2 regions of the Bradyrhizobium sp. Rc2d genome follow, and region 1 is predicted to be linked to the other one. Evidence: predicted binding sites of a transcription regulator. Region 1 holds the regulator's gene; the other holds the start of a gene.
What was found. The regulator PhoB, encoded in region 1, activates phosphate uptake and scavenging genes when phosphate is short. The targets are predictions, from matches to a motif close to TGTCATNNANCTGTCAT.
Positions count from the first base shown of each region.

Region 2: the regulator PhoB is predicted to act here: its motif matches at 1,602-1,618, upstream of phnC (phosphonate ABC transporter ATP-binding protein).

Region 1 covers NZ_FNCU01000007.1:68,285-73,970, forward strand. Annotated here, with positions in the region: gene pstC (phosphate ABC transporter permease subunit PstC) at 1-406, shown strand, start outside; gene pstA (phosphate ABC transporter permease PstA) at 408-1,253, shown strand; gene pstB (phosphate ABC transporter ATP-binding protein PstB) at 1,250-2,068, shown strand; gene phoU (phosphate signaling complex protein PhoU) at 2,080-2,796, shown strand; gene phoB (phosphate regulon transcriptional regulator PhoB) at 2,812-3,519, shown strand; gene BLV07_RS11845 (GcrA family cell cycle regulator) at 3,749-4,261, opposite strand; gene BLV07_RS11850 (aspartate aminotransferase family protein) at 4,730-5,686, shown strand, end outside.
Region 2 covers NZ_FNCU01000096.1:1,288-6,973, reverse strand. Annotated here, with positions in the region: gene BLV07_RS45310 (alpha-D-ribose 1-methylphosphonate 5-triphosphate diphosphatase) at 1-886, opposite strand, end outside; gene BLV07_RS45305 (transferase hexapeptide repeat family protein) at 883-1,554, opposite strand; gene phnC (phosphonate ABC transporter ATP-binding protein) at 1,729-2,538, shown strand; gene phnD (phosphonate ABC transporter substrate-binding protein) at 2,599-3,534, shown strand; gene phnE (phosphonate ABC transporter, permease protein PhnE) at 3,627-4,511, shown strand; gene phnE (phosphonate ABC transporter, permease protein PhnE) at 4,508-5,356, shown strand; gene BLV07_RS45280 (IS1182 family transposase) at 5,532-5,686, shown strand, end outside.

The DNA.
Region 1 (5,686 bases):
GCCCTTCATCACCTCGATCTCGGTCGACGTGTTCAAGACGGTGCCGCCGGTGCTGAAGGAAGCCGCCTACGGCGTCGGCTGCACCACCTGGGAAGTCGTCCGCAGCGTGGTGATCCCCTACACCCGTGTCGGCATCATCGGCGGCGTCATGCTGGCGCTGGGCCGCGCGCTCGGCGAGACCATGGCGGTGACCTTCATCATCGGCAACTCGTTCCGGATCTCCTCGTCGATCTTCGCACCGGGCACCACGATCTCGGCGGCGATCGCCTCCGAGTTCGCCGAGAGCGACGGCCTGCACCAGTCCGGCCTGATCCTGCTCGGTCTGCTCCTGTTCGTGCTGACGTTCTTCGTGCTCGCGGCCGCGCGGCTGATGCTGCTGCGTCTGGAACAGAAGGCGGGGAAGTGACATGAACCCGATTTACGCACGCCGTCGCCGCACCGACATCGTCATCCGCGGGCTCTGCATCGCCGCCGCCGCCTTCGGCGTCACCTGGCTCGCGCTGATCCTGATCACGCTGCTCTACAACGGCCTTAGCGGCCTGAACCTGCAGGTCTTCACCGAGAACACGCCGCCGCCCGGCTCGTCCGAAGGCGGCCTGCTCAACGCCATCGTCGGCTCGCTGATCATGACCGTGCTCGGCGTCGGCATCGGCGCGCCGCTCGGCCTGTTCGCCGGCACCTATCTCGCCGAGTACGGCCGCAACGACAAGCTGACCTCGGTGATCCGCTTCATCAACGACATCCTGTTGTCGGCGCCCTCGATCATCATCGGCCTGTTCATCTACGGCGCGGTGGTGGTGCCGATGCGCGGCTTCTCGGCGATCGCGGGTAGCCTCGCGCTCGCCGTGATCGTCATCCCCGTGGTGCTGCGCACCACCGAGGACATGCTGCTTCTGGTGCCGAACGCGCTGCGCGAGGCGGCCTCCGCGCTCGGCCTGCCGCGCTCGCTGGTGATCAAGCGCATCGCCTACCGCGCCGCGCGCTCCGGCCTCATCACCGGCGTGCTGCTCGCCACCGCCCGCGTCGCCGGCGAGACCGCGCCGCTGCTGTTCACCGCGCTGTCGAACCAGTTCTTCAGCCTCGGCCTGAACAAGACGATGGCGAACCTGCCCGTGACCATCAACAATTTCGTGCAGAGCCCCTACGCCTATTGGAAGCAGCTCGCCTGGAGCGGCGCACTGCTGATCACGCTCACCGTGCTTGCCCTGAACATTGGCGCCCGCATCCTCGGTGCCGAGAGGACCGCAAAATGACCGACCTGTCCGTATCCGTGAGTTCCAACGGTCACCTGGCCTCGCATCCGCTGCCGGAAGCGCCCGCCAAGGTGACGGTGCGCAACCTCAACTTCTATTACGGCGAGCATCACGCGCTGAAGAACATCAACCTGACGCTCGGCACCAACCGCGTCACGGCGTTCATCGGCCCGTCGGGCTGCGGCAAGTCGACCCTGCTGCGCATCTTCAACCGGATGTATGACCTCTATCCGGGCCAGCGCGTCACCGGTCAGCTGATGCTCGACCAGACCAACATCCTCGATCCCAAGCTCGACCTCAATCTGCTGCGCGCCCGGGTCGGCATGGTGTTCCAGAAGCCGACGCCGTTTCCGATGACGATCTACGAGAACATCGCCTTTGGCATCCGCCTCTACGAGAAGATCTCGAAGTCGGAGATGGACGACCGGGTCGAGAAGGCGTTGCGCGGCGGCGCGCTGTGGAACGAGGTCAAGGACAAGCTCAACGCCTCGGGCCTGTCGCTCTCCGGCGGCCAGCAGCAGCGCCTCTGCATCGCCCGCACGGTCGCGGTGCGGCCTGAAGTGATCTTGTTCGACGAGCCCTGCTCGGCGCTCGATCCGATCTCGACCGCCAAGGTCGAGGAGCTGATCCAGGAACTGTCCGAGAACTACACGATCGCGATCGTCACCCACAACATGCAGCAGGCGGCGCGCGTCTCCGACAAGACCGCCTTCATGTATCTCGGCGAACTGATCGAGTTCGACGACACCAGCAAGATCTTCACGTCGCCGAGCGACCGGCGTACGCAGGATTACATCACCGGCCGGTTCGGCTGAGGAGACGGGACATGGGTACTGAACATACCGCAAAGGCCTTCGACACCGACCTCCAGGAGCTCACCCGCCTGGTCGCCGAGATGGGCGGCATCGCCGAGCGCATGATCGTCGATTCCGTCGATGCGCTGATCCGCCGCGACGTCGCGCTCGGTCAGCGCGTCGTCACCACCGACGCCGAGCTCGATGCGCTGCAGAAGCGCATCGAGGAGCGCGCCGTGCTCACCATCGCCCGTCGCCAGCCGATGGCGGTGGATCTGCGCGAGATCGTCGGCGCCATGCGCGTCGCCACCGATCTCGAGCGCATCGGCGACCTCGCCAAGAACATGGGCAAGCGCGTTGCGGCGCTGGAGACGGACTTCCATCCGCTAAAACTGTTTCGCGGCCTGGAGCACATGACCGACCTCGTGCAGCAGCAGGTCAAGTCGGTGCTGGACGCCTATGCCGCGCATGATCTGCCGGCGGCAATGGCGGTGTGGAAGGGCGATGAGGAAGTCGACGCCATCTGCACCTCGCTGTTCCGCGAACTCCTCACCTACATGATGGAGGATCCGCGCAACATCTCGTTCTGCATCCATCTGATGTTCTGCGCCAAGAACATCGAGCGGATCGGCGACCACGCCACCAACATCGCCGAGACCGTGTTCTACATGATCGAGGGTCAGGCGATCACCGACAAGCGGCCGAAGGGCGATATGACGACCTTCGCCACGACGGTACCGAATACCTGAGGGAGCGACGACAACATGGGCGCACGCATTATGGTGGTTGAGGACGAGGAAGCTCTCACCGAGCTTCTCCGTTACAACCTCGAAGGCGACGGCTATGACGTGGAGACGGTGATGCGCGGCGACGACGCCGACACCCGCCTCAAGGAACACATCCCGGATCTGATCGTGCTCGACTGGATGCTGCCGGGACTATCAGGCATCGAGCTGTGCCGGCGGCTGCGCACCCGTCCCGAGACCAAGCAGCTCCCGATCATCATGCTCACCGCGCGCGGCGAGGAGAGCGAGCGGGTGCGGGGTCTTGCGACCGGCGCCGACGACTACATCGTCAAGCCGTTCTCGGTGCCGGAGCTGCTCGCGCGCGTGAAGGGCCTTCTGCGGCGCGCAAGTCCGGAGCGGCTCGCCACCGTGCTCGCCTATGGCGACATCGAGCTCGATCGCGACAAGCGCCGTGTGGCGCGCTCGGGCCGGCCGATCGATCTCGGCCCGACCGAATATCGCCTGCTGGAGTTCTTCCTGGAGCATCCCGGCCGCGTGTTCTCGCGCGAGCAGCTGCTCGACAGCGTCTGGGGCCGCGACATCTATATCGACGAGCGCACCGTCGACGTCCATATCGGCCGCCTGCGCAAGCTGCTCAATCTCGGCCGCGAGCAGGACCCGATCCGCACCGTCCGCGGCGCCGGCTATGCGCTGGATGATCGGTTTGCGAAGGCGGAGCAGACGTAAGTTAGGCGGTGTTGCTTTAGCAGGCGGCTGCCACACCCTCACTGTCGTCCCAGATCCGGGACCCATAGCCACAGGGAGTGATTGTTGCGCGAAAAAGGTAGCTCCGAGTCCCCGTAACCACAGCTTGCGGTGGCTATGGGTCCCGGATCTAGGCGCGCTTGTCCGGGACGACATCGGATTTGTAGAGCCGTCATTGCGTGACGGCTGCCGTTTTGATCTCAGAACGAACTCACCGCGTGCTCGGCTTGGCCGGCGCGCGCCGGCGATCCGCGGCCGGCTGATAGGCGACGCGCGAGTGCTGGGCACAGTAGGGCAGGCCGGACAGCGCCCTGCCACCGCAGAAGAAGAAATCCGGGCTCGAGGGATCGCCGACCGGCCAGTGGCAGGTTGCCTCGTTCAATTCCAGCAGCGACAGCCGCTGGCTCATCGGCACCACGTTGTCGTAGGTGACCGGTTCGGCCTCCACCTCGACCTCGAAGGCCTGCGCCAGCGCGGTGTTGCCGCGCGAGATCGGCCGGGTCACCCGCATCATGTGCTGTGCTGGGCGCGCCTTGCGCGGCCGCGGCGCGGCCGAAGATGGGCTCTTGGCGCGGCCCGACAGGCCGAGCCTGTGCACTTTACCGATCACGGCATTGCGGGTCACATTGCCGAGCTCGGCCGCGATCTGGCTGGCCGAAAGTCCGGCCTCCCAGAGCTTTTTCAGCTGCTCGACGCGATCGTCGGACCAGGTCAAAACCGTCATTGCACCCTTTCCCTCGCTGCGCGCCGCCATCCTGGGGCCTCACAGCGAATGCCTAAGCCTTGAAAAACCCGTGCCGCCAGAATCCCTTAAGGCTCGCCGGGCGCGCTACTGACGCCCGAACGTTTACGCCGGTACATGAGGACTTAGAGGATCAGAACCGCTGCACGAGATGTCGTATCTGACAGGCCAAACGCTACAATATGGCGTGACTCCCGCGCAAGAGTCCGCCGACTCGCTTCCACATGTTCCGTGGTGAAAACCCCGCAAAATCGGCACCGCAAGACTACGGATTCAGCGTTTCGCGAGGCTTTCCGGGCGGCATTGACACCGGTCTTGCCAGGCATAAGATAGTGCCGCGTGCCGCCCTTAAAAGGCGGCACGTTTCGTTTTCCGGACCGGTCAATGGTGCGCTGCGCAAGGCATGCCAGGCAGGTCTCAACATTCAAATGCAACATCCAAGTGATGGTCATGACCAACAGCGCCGCGCCGCATCTGCTTCCCGTTTTCGCCAGGGCCGACCTTGGTTTTGAGCGCGGCGAAGGCTGCTGGCTGATCGCGACCAATGGCGATCGCTATCTCGATTTCACGTCGGGCGTTGCGGTGAACGCGCTCGGCCATGCCCATCCCGCGCTGGTCAAGGCATTGCAGGAGCAGGCGACCAAGCTCTGGCACATGTCGAACCTGTTCCAGAGCCCGGATGGCGAACGGCTTGCAACGCGTCTGTGCAACGAGAGTTTCGCGGACTTCGTGTTCTTCTGTAATTCGGGCGCCGAAGCGCTGGAATGCGTGATCAAGGTCGTGCGGCGCTATCACGCTGCCAAAGGCCATCCCGATCGCTATCGTATGATCACCTTCGAGGGCGCTTTCCATGGCCGTACGCTGGCGACGCTGGCTGCGACGGGCTCGGCAAAATATCTCGAAGGTTTCGGCCCGCCGATAGACGGCTTCGACCAGGTCCCGCATGGCGATATCGAGGCCGTGAAGAAGGCGATCGGTCCGCAGACCGCCGGCATCCTGATCGAGCCGATCCAGGGCGAGGGCGGTGTGCGTTCGTCGACACCCGCCTTTCTCAAGGCGCTGCGCCAGCTCTGCGACGAAAAGGGCCTGTTGCTCGCGTTCGACGAGGTGCAGACCGGCATGGGCCGCACCGGCGATCTGTTCGCGCATCGCCGTCTCGGCGTCACGCCCGACGTGATGTCGCTGGCGAAGGCGCTCGGTGGCGGCTTTCCGATCGGTGCTTGCCTTGCGACCGCGGAAGCGGCCTCCGGCATGACGCCCGGCTCGCACGGCTCGACCTTCGGCGGCAATCCGCTCGCGATCTCTGCTGCAAACGCCGTGCTCGACGTCATGCTCAAGCCTGGCTTCTTCGACCACGTGCAGAAGATGTCGCTGCTGCTCAAGCAGAAGCTCGCCTCCGTGATCGAT
Region 2 (5,686 bases), on a different contig from region 1:
CCGAGCAGAGGCCCTTGGCGATCATGTCCGATGCCCTGGTCCAGCCGGTGTGGCTGCCGCCGCGCACGACGTTCGGCGCGCCATAGACGATCGCATCGCCGTGGCTTGCTGCCGCCCGCGCCGTTTCCTCGTTGATCGGAAACTCGGCGATCAACGCACCGAGCTCGCGAAACTCCTGGCGCATCGCCGGCGTCGCGTCGTCATGCGAGAGCATCCGCACCCCGGCGGCCCGGGCGGTAGCGGCCAGCCGCGACACGGAGGCTGGAACGTCGGCGGCGCCCGCCACCACGCGTTCGACTAGCCGGTCAAACTCCTCGCTCGATAGCCCAGTGCGCTCCACCATACGATTGCGCTTGCGGGGCTTGGCCATGTCGGCAACGGTGCCGTCCATATGGTCGTTGAAGGCGAACAGGTCGACGCGGCCTTCCGCGAGCCACTGGCTGATCTCGGCCTCGGCATCGAGATTGTAGGTCTCATGCCGCAGGTGGAGGCGGGTGTCGGCGGCGAATTGCGGACGCTGCCGCTCGATCGCCTCCATCAGGCCGCGCGCATTGTCGGCGCTGCGCAGGCCCGGCTCCCACGAACAGGTCGTGGCGTGGAACACCGTGGTGATGCCGTTGCTGATCGCCTGGCGGTCGCTGTCGGTGAGCGCGACGTCGATCGGAAAATCGACGCCGGCGCGCGGCATCATCTGGCGCTCGAAGGCATCGCCATGCAGATCGACGATGCCGGGCAGTACCAGCAGGTTGCGGGCGTCGATCGCCAGCCGCGCGCGGCCGCGGGAAGTATCGACCTGCGCGATATCAGTTCCGGACACGAACAGTGAGGTTTCGACCAGCTCGGCGCCGATCAGGGCCCGGCCGCCTTCAAGGAAAATGTCTGTCACGCGACCGCGCTTCGTTTGCTGGCAGGAGAACCGGTGAAAGAGCTCGCCCGTGCTTCGTATGTCGCGAGGAAATCTTCAATCCCGAGCTCGCGGAAATCGGGCAGCGCTTCACGCAATTTGTCGTGATCCCAGTCCCACCAGGCGAGCTTGGCGAGCCGTCCGGCGATCTCCTCCGAGAACCGCCGCCGCACGATGCGCGCCGGATTGCCGGCGACGATGGTGTAGGCCGGCACGTCCTTGGTGACGATCGCGCCGGCCGCGATCACCGCGCCGGTGCCGATGTTGCGGCCCGGCAGCACGATCGCGCCATGGCCGATCCAAACGTCATGGCCGATATGGACGTGATGCTGGCGCCGCCAGTCGAAGAACTCGACATCGTCGCTCTCGCCTTCGAAGTAGGCGCTCGAACGGTAGGTGAAGTGCGCCTGCGTCGCGCGATGCATCGGATGATTGCCGGGATTGATCCGCGTCATCGCCGCGATCGAGCAGAATTTTCCGATGGTCGTGTAGGTGATCTGGGCATCATTCACGACATAGGAGTAATCGCCCATCGTCACTTCATGCAGGATCGTGCGCGCGCCGACCTCGGTGTAGGCGCCGAGCCTAGCCTCGTGCAGCTTGGCCGAGGGATCGATGGTCGGCTGAATCGAAAGAGCTTTAGCGGCCATGTCGTATCCGAAGCGCGAGGGCGAAGCGTTCCTCTTCGAGCGGCTTGATGACAATGTCATGACGCGACGATGACAGGGGATGACGTGTGTTGGATCGCCGCACCGCAACGCGGATGTCACACAAGTGTTAAGCGCCGGCGTTAGCGGTGGGCTCCAGTTAATCTGGAGCGCTGCATGCTGGTGGTGGAAGGTCTGACGTGTCGCTTCGGTGCAAAAGCCGCGGTGGACGACGCTTCGTTTCAAGTCTCCCCCGGCGGCTTCGTCGGTGTGATCGGACGGTCCGGCGCCGGCAAGTCGACCCTGCTGCGGACCATCAACCGCCTGGTGACGCCGACTGAGGGGCGCATCCTGTTCGACGGCATCGACGTCACCGCGCTGCGCGGCAAGGAGTTGCGGCAGTGGCGGGCGCGTTCGGCGATGATCTTCCAGCAGTTCAACCTGGTCGGCCGGCTCGATGTTCTCACCAACGTCCTGATGGGGCGCCTCGCAACGATGCCGGCCTGGCGCTCGCTGTCGCAGCTCTGGCCCGAGCAGGACAAGGCTCTGGCGATGTCCGCGCTGGAGCAGTTCGACATCGCCGCGCTCGCTGCCCAGCGCGCCGACCAGCTCTCCGGCGGCCAGCAGCAACGTGTGGCGATCGCCCGCGCGCTGGTGCAGCAGCCCGACATCATCCTCGCCGACGAGCCGATCGCCTCGCTCGATCCGCGCAACACCAAGATCGTGATGGATGCGCTGCTGCGCATCAACAAGCATTTCGGCATCACCGTGCTCTGCAACCTGCATTCGCTCGATCTGGCGCGCAGCTATTGCGACCGCCTGATCGGCATGGCCGCGGGCCGCGTGGTGTTCGACGGCGCGCCGTCGGCGCTGACCGATCGCGTGGCGCGCGAGCTCTACGATCTCGAAGCCGCCGACGTCATGGGCGGCATGCCTGTTCCGGCACCCGAGGGCGTTCCGGCGCTCGGGACGGCCGCGGCGGCCTGAGCCTCGCCTATTTAGTTCAAGTCTTTGCGTCAACCGACCCCAACCGATGAAGAGGGTATCATGATCACTCGCAGATTAATCCTCGCCGGCGCCGCCGCGCTTGCGTTCACGACCTCCGCCTCCGCGGACGACTGGAAAGCCAAATATCCCGAATTGACCTTCGCGGTCGTGCCGGCGGAGAACGCCTCCGGCGTCACCGAGCGCTGGGCGCCGTTCATGAGCTATCTCTCCAAGGAATTGGGCGTGAAGGTCACGCTGCGCATCGCCAACGACTACGCCGCCGTCATCGAAGGCCAGCGCGCCGGCAACATCCATATCGCGAGCTACGGCTCGGCCTCGTTCGCGCGCGCACGTCTGACCGGCGTCAAGACCGATGCCTTCGCCAACGACATCAACGCCGACGGTTCGACCGGCTACTATTCGGTGTTCTTCGTCAAGGCGAGCAGCGCCTACAAGAAGGTCGATGACCTCAAGGGCAAGAATCTCGGCCTCGTCGATCCGAACTCGACCTCCGGCAACAATGTGCCGCGCTTCGAGCTCGACAAGATGGGCATCCACGATGCCGACAGCTATTTCAGCAAGGTCGTCTTCACCGGCAGCCACGAGAACGCGATGCTGGCGCTGGCGCAGGGCACGGTCGATGTTGCCGCCAACCAGTGGACCAGCGACGACGATTCGACGCTGGCGCAGATGCTGACCAAGGGCATGCTGAAGAATGCCGATGGCTCGGCGATGAAGAAGGACGATTTCCGCATCATCCACAAGTCGGCGCCGATCATCAACGGTCCCTACGCCTACAACTCGGATCTCCCGGAAGATGCCAAGGCCGCCATCGCCAAGGCGTTCTTCGACGCGCCGAGCAAGGACAAGGCAGCATTCGACCGTCTCTCCGATGGCCAGAAGAAAGGCTTTCATCCCGCCACCACCAAGGACTGGGATGGCACGATCGAGCTGATCAAGTTCGTCGATGCGCTGCGTAAGAAGAAGGCGTCCTGATCTCAGGACGAGCTACTCGAGCCGGGTCGACGGACCCGGCTCTTTCTCTTTCTACAGGCCATTCTCTTTTACAGGCCACTCTCCCTGACAAGATGACCGTCGCGGTTTCGATCCTCCCCGAGCAGCAGCTTGCCGTGCTCAACGCCGCCTATCGCCAGGCGGTCGCGCGCAGGCGATGGCGCCTCCTGTTGGGAGCCGGTATCTTTGCCGCAGCGCTGGTTCTTGCCGCGATCGGCGCCGAAGTGAATTTGCGCACGCTGTTCACGTATTTCGGCAACTTCATCAGCTATTTCGACCGCATTCTCACGCTCGACAGCGGCCAACGGGTCTGGACCGACGTCGGCGAGTGGCTGTGGGGCTGGCGCAAATGGCTGAGGATGCTGGGCGAGACCCTGCTGATCTCCTATGTCGGCACGCTGATCGGCGCGACCTTCGCCTTTGCCCTGAACTTCTTCGCGGCAGAGAACACCTCGCCCGCGCCCTGGCTGCGCTTCGTGGTGCGCCGCCTGCTCGAATTCGCCCGCACCGTTCCCGGCATCGTGTTCGCACTGGTGTTCGTCATCGCCTTCGGCCTTGGTCCGATGGCGGGCGTGCTCGCGATCGCGATCCATTCCACCGGCGCGCTTGGAAAACTGTTCTCGGAGATCGTCGAGAATGCCGACATGAAGCCGGTCGAGGGAATCCGCTCGACCGGCGCGAGCTGGCTCTCCTGCATGCGCTTCGCCGTGGTGCCGCAGGTCACCGCAGGTTATGCCAGCTACGCGCTGCTGCGCTTCGAAATCAACGTCCGCGAAGCCTCGGTGATGGGTTTTGTCGGCGCCGGCGGCATCGGCCAGGAGCTCGTCGTCGCCATCCGCAAGTTCTACTACTCGGACGTCAGCGCCATCCTGCTCACCATCATCGTCACCGTCTTCATCATCGACATCACCACCGGCTGGCTGCGCGGCCGCCTGTTCGGCAAGGAGGCGCGGACGTGACGAAGCCGCAGCAGGTCGACACGCGAGAGATCCGCGCGCGCTACCCCGATGTGTTCGACCGGCCGGCCTCGGCGCGGCTTGCAACGCCCGCGATGATCGTCGCGGCGTTTGCGATCCTCACTTACGGCCTGGTCGATCTCGACTTCTCGCCGTCGCGGTTCCTCGCCGGCCTCAGCCAGCTCGGCTGGATCAGCCTGATGATGATCCCGCCCGATCCCGGCTCCTCGCTGCCGGTCTATCTGAAAGCGCTGGGCGAGACGCTGTCGATCGCGCTGCTCGGCACGACGCTGGCGGCCCTGTTCGCGCTGCCGGTGAGCCTGCTCGCCGCGCGCAACGTGGTGCCGTCAATCATCCTGCGCTTCCCGGTTCGCCGCTTCCTCGATTCGATCCGCGGCGTCGACACGCTGATCTGGGCGCTGGTGTGGATCAATGTGGTCGGGCTCGGCCCGTTCGCCGGCGTGCTTGCCATCGCCGTGTCGGATTTCGGTGCCTTTGGAAAACTGTTCTCGGAGGCGATCGAGGGCGCCGACCAGAGGCAGGTCGAAGGCATCCGCGCTTCCGGCGGCAGCGCGCTGCACGAGATCCGCTTCGGGCTGCTGCCGCAGGTTTTGCCCGTGATCGCCGGCCAAGTGCTCTATTTTATCGAATCCAACACCCGCTCGGCCACCATCATCGGCATCGTCGGTGCCGGCGGCATCGGCCTCCAGCTCGCCGAGCAGATCCGCGTGCTGGAATGGCAGAAAGTGTCGTTCCTGATCCTGATGATTTTGGTCGCGGTTGCCGCGATCGATTTCATCTCGGGCAAGCTGCGCTTTGCGATTATCGGGCGAAGGGCGGTGGCCTGATCCGAGCTGCCGTAGGGTGGGCAAAGGCGCGTCGGCGCCGTGCCCACGAATTTTCTCTGACATGATGAAAATCGTGGGCACGCTTCGCTTTGCCCACCCTACGAGCCTGTGACTCTTTTCCGTATCGAGCGTCAGGCGGATATGATTCTCTAAGCAGATTGATTTGCTGGAGAGAATGATGGCTGACGACGGACTTTTTGGCGAATTGCCGGAACAGTCGGCGCCATGCACCGAAGTGGTGCCGCGGGGCGCACCTCGGCTGCGCGAGCCTGTGCGCGATCAGGTCGAATTGCGAGCGGTCGATATCGATAGCCTGATCGGGCAGGATCA